Regions from separate parts of the Hafnia paralvei genome, predicted to be linked through region 1. Evidence: predicted binding sites of a transcription regulator. Region 1 holds the regulator's gene; each other region holds the start of a gene.
What was found. Region 1 encodes ArgR, which controls arginine synthesis, uptake and breakdown. Its sites were predicted from a motif close to ANTGAATAAAAATACANT; they were not measured.

Region 1 (2,279 bases):
CTGCATTCTGGATACGCTTAGTCAGATCGGCAACTTCCTGTTCGGAGAAGGTCACACCTGGGATCTGAGACAACAGAGGCAGGATTGTCACACCAGAGTGACCGCCAATTACAGGTACTTCGACTTCTGCTGGGTTCTTACCTTTCAGCTCGGCAACAAAGGTATTGGAGCGGATAACGTCCAATGTAGAAATACCGAACAGCTTATCTTTATTGTACACACCCGCTTTTTTCAGCACTTCAGCAGCGATTGCTACTGTCGTGTTAACTGGGTTAGTGATAATACCGATACAGGCTTTCGGACAAGTACTCGCTACCTGTTCAATCAGATTGCGTACGATACCTGCGTTTACGTTAAACAGGTCAGAACGATCCATACCCGGCTTACGTGCAACACCCGCAGAAATCAACACGATATCTGCGCCTTCCAATGCTGGACGCGCATCTTCACCGCTGAAACCTTTGATTTTAACTGCTGTAGGGATGTGGCTGAGATCGACAGCAACGCCCGGAGTCACCGGCGCAATGTCATAAAGAGAGAGTTCTGAACCTGAAGGAAGCTGAGTTTTAAGAAGAAGGGCGAGAGCCTGACCAATACCGCCGGCTGCGCCGAGAACTGCAACTTTCATTCTATACTCCTTGATTTATCTTTAATTTAAGAGTGCCGTGAATGCATTACCGCGCACCTTAGTCCATCATGTCTTAAAAAACAATCTGTTAACACAAAGATTGGGATATGACGCACTAATTCCATGTCCTACTGCAAGGTTTATAATAAAAAATAGCTTATGCATGAAAGGCATAGGGTTACAAAGTAGGAATTCGTTGCGCACTTATCACAGCTGATTACCCGGCCGTTACATTACACCCTTCCTTTACATCACAACAACATCATTTTAATAACAAACCATTTACCAATGATGAAGACTTAGTCACAGATTCGACTAACATATTCATTTTATGAGCAAGGTGATAAAATCACGCCCTTGCCGGTTTGATTTCTTAATGGCCGACTTAATATTTTTTGCACTTAAATTGCATAAAAATTCATTATTGCGCATAATAATGTTCTCTATTTCTATTTCTACGGTGAAGAATGCGAACTCCAACAAAACAAGAAGACTTGATCAAGGCATTCAAGGCGCTACTCAAGGAAGAGAAATTTAGCTCTCAGGGTGAGATCGTGCAGGCACTGCAAGATGAAGGCTTTGAGAATATCAACCAATCCAAAGTATCTCGTATGCTGACCAAATTTGGTGCAGTGCGCACGCGAAATGCAAAGATGGAGATGGTGTATTGTCTGCCTGCTGAACTTGGCGTCCCAACGACCAGCAGCCCTCTGAAAAATCTCGTGCTCGACGTCGATTACAACGATTCAGTGGTTGTCATCCATACCAGCCCAGGCGCAGCACAGTTGATTGCACGTTTATTAGACTCATTAGGCAAATCAGAAGGCATTCTGGGAACCATTGCAGGCGATGACACAATTTTCACCACGCCAGCCAAAGGTTTTTCAGTAGAACAGCTGCACGACGCTATCTTGTCACTATTCGATCAAGAGCTTTAAGCCCACTCTCTGGCCTGATTATTTGTCGGGCCTATTCATTTCCTACCTGATTTCCCTCTCCCCCCCTCTGGCTCAGCTGATCTCTCCTTTCTGCTAGTTTAGCGTATGTGTACGGCACAATACTCTGCACCTAATGATAATGATGGTCTTTTCAGTCAACATACGTACTGCGACAGGGGGTAAACTCCATGTTCCGCACGTTTTGCAACATGATGTCATTTTATTGATCTTATTAGTATTTAAGCCAAAAAGAACAAAATTCACTCTGTTTTTATTCCAATTGAATATATTTACTACGTGAATACCAAACAAATAAACCTAAAAAACAATTAGCTAGCTATTAATTTTTATAGTTACTAGGTGTACACTTCTTTTCGTGACATGAATCACAGTTCAATAACTAAATAAGATAATCTCTGAGGCATACATCATGAAAATTAAAACTTCTATCGCAGCTCTGGCTATTCTCTCATCTCTTTCTTTCGGTGCATTCGCCGCTCAGCTAGTCGATAACGCTCAAGCCTCTAACATGCAGCCTATCGGCACTATCAGTGTTAGCGGTGTCAGCGCTGCACCTAGCGATATCAGAGCAGCATTATCAGCCAAAGCGGATGCACAAGGCGCAACTGCCTATCGTGTCGTTGAAGCGCGTAATGAAGGTTCATTCCACGCAACCGCTGAAATCTATAAATAAGATTCCGCTTCACCTGCAA
Region 2 (2,279 bases), 1.6 Mb from region 1:
TAGCCACGCGTACTTTAAGTGGGATAAACACATCTTCGTTACGCGTCATATAGACACGCATATTCGGCTGTTTCTTAATTAGCGCACTCAACCGGCGCGCAATTTTCAGCACAATATCTTTTTCGCGAGTTTTGTTTTTACCAATTGCACCGGGATCCTCACCACCGTGACCAGGATCTAGCATGATAACAATCGGTCTATCGCGCCCTGCTTTCCCTTTCTGTGGCCCCTCTGGCGGCAGGCTCTTGCCTAAATCACCTTTGTTATAATCTTCCAACAATGCGAGCAAAGGATCTGATTCTTCTGCCGCAGAACCTTTAGCTGGATAGAGATCAACAACTAAGCGATTGTTAAACTCAGCAAAAGGCGCAAGGGTAAACAGCTTAGGGCTGATTTCCTGCTTAAGTTCTAAAACCAGACGCACAGTATTTTTGTCAAACTGCCCTACGCGAGCCGTTTTCAAATAGGGATCGCCCGACTGTACCTGATGACTAATCCCTTTCAATACGCTATTAAGGTGAACACCTTCGATATCCACCACGATGCGATTAGGGTTAGTTAATGCAAACTGTTTATATTTCAGTGGAATTTTCGATTCCAACGTCACTCGAGTATAAGTTGACGATGGCCATACCCTCACAGCAATCACCTGTGCAGACGCAGCAAAACCTACCCGGCTTACGCTCAAAAACCAGGTAGCTGCAGCACCCTGCAACAAACGACGACGAGTCAGATTATGGTTCGAGTTTGTCATGCAATCCCAAATAAAATAGCCAAAAACAGCGGAGTAGAACGCTCCCGCACAAATTTTAGGGCAAAACTTTATCGAATCAGAGGGGAACTGTCATTAGAAAATGCTTAACGGAGTTTTACAGATGACGACGGTAATCTCGTTCATCACTTGAATTTACATAAAATTCACACTTGCCTTTATTCGCAATAAAGAATAAAAATACAGTTTTAGCGAATAAAAATTCAGAGGGTTTCATGAAGGAGCGCAGCACCGAACTGGTTCAGGGTTTTCGTCACTCAGTACCCTATATCAATACTCATCGCGGCAAGACATTCGTCATCATGCTAGGTGGAGAGGCGATTGAGCATGAAAACTTTGCCAATATCGTTAATGATATTGGGCTATTGCACAGCTTGGGTATCCGGCTCGTGGTTGTGTATGGCGCTCGCCCGCAGATCGATAGCAATCTGAATGAACACCATCATGAGCCTGTTTATCACAAACACACTCGAGTGACAGATTCGCGAACGTTGGAACTGGTTAAACAGGCAGCAGGTCAGTTGCAACTGGATATTACAGCGCGTCTGTCGATGAGTCTCAACAACACGCCACTGCAAGGCGCCCATATCAATGTGGTCAGCGGAAACTTCATTATTGCTCAGCCGCTTGGCGTGGATGATGGCGTAGACTATTGCCACAGCGGGCGTATTCGCCGGATCGATGAAGAAGCTATCCATCGTCAACTCGACAACGGTGCCATCGTGTTAATGGGGCCCGTAGCCGTTTCAGTTACCGGCGAAAGCTTCAACCTGACCTCAGAAGAGGTCGCCACTCAGCTCGCCATAAAGCTGAAAGCGGAAAAGCTCATTGGCTTTTGCTCTTCTCAGGGCGTGATCGACGAAGATGGCAGCATCATGTCAGAATTGCTGCCTAACGAAGCGCAAACACGCATCGAAAAACTGGAAGCGTCTGGCGATTATAACTCCGGCACCGTCCGTTTTCTGCGCGGTGCGGTTAAAGCCTGCCGTAGCGGAGTCGGTCGCAGTCATCTGATTAGTTATCAGGAAGATGGCGCTTTAGTGCAAGAGCTGTTCTCGCGTGACGGCATCGGCACACAGATCGTCATGGAAAGCGCAGAGCAAATTCGCCGTGCTAATATCAACGATATCGGTGGCATTTTAGAACTCATCCGCCCGCTTGAGCAGCAAGGCATTTTGGTACGCCGCTCGCGCGAGCAGTTAGAGCGTGAAATCGATCAGTTCACGATCATTGAACGAGACAATCTCACCATTGCCTGCGCTGCACTCTATCCCTTCCCAGAAGAACGTATTGGTGAAATGGCATGTGTCGCCGTTCATCCTGACTATCGCAGTTCATCGCGAGGCGAAGCGCTACTTAAACGCGTCGCAGCGCAGGCACGGCAGATGGGACTGGAGAAACTCTTTGTGCTGACCACCCGCAGCATTCATTGGTTTCAGGAACGAGGCTTTACGCCTGCCGAAGTTGATGTTTTGCCACTACAAAAGCAAGAACTCTACAACTACCA
Region 3 (2,279 bases), 490 kb from region 1:
CCTAGCAACCCTTCAATCACCTGAATAAGCGGTGCGTGTACTGGACATTCATAGCCAGGAATCGGCACGTGCAGATGCTCGATAGTTAAACGTCCCGGCCACTTCTCGCTTACCGGTGCCAACGCTTGATTGAGTAACTCGTCGATATCGTTGAGCGTCATACCCGGCAGAGGGCGAATATCCATATGCAGCTCACAGCAGGCGCAAATACGATTGGGCGCGTCACCGCCGTGGATGTGTCCGAGGTTCATTGTGGGATAAGGAATGTTAAAGGCATCGTGGTGATAACGGTCTTTGAGCGTATTGCGCAGAGTTAACAGATGCCCGATAGAGTCATGCATTAATTCGATGGCGTTAACGCCACGCGCGGGATCGCTTGAATGGCCAGATTGCCCTGTAATCCTAATAGCTTCCGATAAGTGCCCTTTATGCGCCCGTACAGGCTTGAGAGATGTAGGCTCACCAATGATGGCGCAGTCAGGGCGTAAATGCGTGGTCGCCGCGAAATAGCGTGCGCCAGCCATCGTGGTTTCCTCATCTGCAGTCGCCAAAATATAGAGCGGCTTGCTGAGTTTGCTGGCATCGATGTCGCGAAGCGCATCCAGAATAAAGGCAAAAAAGCCTTTCATATCTGCGGTGCCGAGCCCGTAGAGCTTATTGTCGTGTTCGGTAAGGGTGAAGGGATCACGTGTCCAGCGACCATCATCAAACGGCACGGTGTCCGTATGCCCCGCCAACATTAAGCCACCAGTACCTTGGCCAATACTGGCCAGTAAATTGAATTTGTTACGCGTATGTGGCACAGGTTGAACCTCAACGCGAAAGCCGAGATCGCCAAACCACCCCGCTAGCAAGTTGATTAATGCTTCATTACTTTGATCGAGCGCGCTGTCGGTTGCACTGATGGACGGCGTGGCGATCAAGGCGCGGTACAGCTCAATAAATGGTGGTAATTTCATATTCACTGTTGACAGCCTTTAGTTAGGATAGTATCAATATTCATGCATTATTTATGAATAAAAATACAATAAGCGCTCGCCGAATGAAACTGTAAAAGTTATGATGTGCAGCGCTAAATGTAATATTTACGATCGATGATTAACCAAGAAGGTGGAAACGACAGATGCCTAACGCACAGTCTCAGTTAAACGGGTTAATTGTAGGGGCCAGCGGCTATACCGGCGCGGAACTTGCCGTCTATCTGCAGCGTCACCCTGCTATGAACATAACTGGTTTAACGGTTTCAGCGCAAAGCTCAGATGCAGGAAAGTTACTTTCTGATTTGCATCCGCAGCTGAAAGGCATCGTTGATCTGCCATTGCAGCCTATGGGCGACGTAGCTCAGATGGCAAAAGGTGTTGATGTCGTATTTCTCGCGACGGCGCACGAAGTTAGCCATGATTTAGCCCCGCAGTTTTTGCAGGCTGGCTGTGTGGTGTTTGATCTTTCCGGTGCATATCGGGTGAATCAGGCGAGTTTTTATCAAGACTATTATGGATTTACACATCAGCACGCCGACTGGCTAGACAAAGCTGTTTATGGTCTGGCGGAGTGGCGGGCTGAAGATATCAAACAGGCGCAGCTGGTGGCCGTTCCTGGCTGTTATCCAACAGCGTCACAGCTGGCGTTAAAGCCGCTAATTGATGCGAACCTGCTCGATTTAAACCAATGGCCGGTGATTAACGCCGTCAGCGGTGTCAGCGGAGCGGGGCGGAAAGCCAGCATGACCACGAGTTTTTGCGAAGTGAGCTTGCAGCCCTACGGCATATTTACTCATCGCCATCAGCCAGAAATTTCGACTCACTTGGGAACGCCGGTGATTTTTACACCTCACTTGGGCAATTTCCCGCGCGGAATTTTGGCGACCATCACCTGCAAATTGAGTGTAGGCGTGACGGTCGAGCAGGTAAAAGCTGCCTATCAGCAGGCCTATGCTGAAAAACCATTGGTTCGGGTATATGACCAAGGTGTTCCGGCCATTAAAAACGTAGCGGGGACGCCGTTCTGCGATATTGGTTTTGCTCTACAGGGCGAGCACCTGATTATCGTTTCCGCAGAAGATAATTTACTGAAGGGTGCGGCAGCTCAGGCCGTGCAGTGCATGAATATCCGCTTTGGCTTTAATGAAACACAATCATTGCTGTAACGATGAAACTTAAACTTTAAAAAGAGACTGCTATGAACAATCCATTAATCATCAAGTTAGGTGGGGTTTTGCTGGATAGCGAAGAGGCGATGCAACGCCTGTTTCAGGCTTTGGTTGCTTATCGCCAAAGCCA

Region 2: argA (amino-acid N-acetyltransferase) is a predicted target of ArgR. The motif match lies at 942-959, and genes of this name have one in related genera.
Region 3: argC (N-acetyl-gamma-glutamyl-phosphate reductase) is a predicted target of ArgR. The motif match lies at 1,012-1,029, and genes of this name have one in related genera.

What each region holds. Positions count from the first base shown of each region.
Region 1 is NZ_CP083737.1:605,067-607,345, reverse strand. It holds gene mdh (malate dehydrogenase) at 1-628, opposite strand, end outside; gene argR (transcriptional regulator ArgR) at 1,096-1,566, shown strand; gene yhcN (peroxide/acid stress response protein YhcN) at 1,997-2,260, shown strand.
Region 2 is NZ_CP083737.1:3,726,308-3,728,586, forward strand. It holds gene amiC (N-acetylmuramoyl-L-alanine amidase AmiC) at 1-754, opposite strand, end outside; gene argA (amino-acid N-acetyltransferase) at 988-2,279, shown strand, end outside.
Region 3 is NZ_CP083737.1:115,044-117,322, forward strand. It holds gene argE (acetylornithine deacetylase) at 1-965, opposite strand, end outside; gene argC (N-acetyl-gamma-glutamyl-phosphate reductase) at 1,124-2,146, shown strand; gene argB (acetylglutamate kinase) at 2,179-2,279, shown strand, end outside.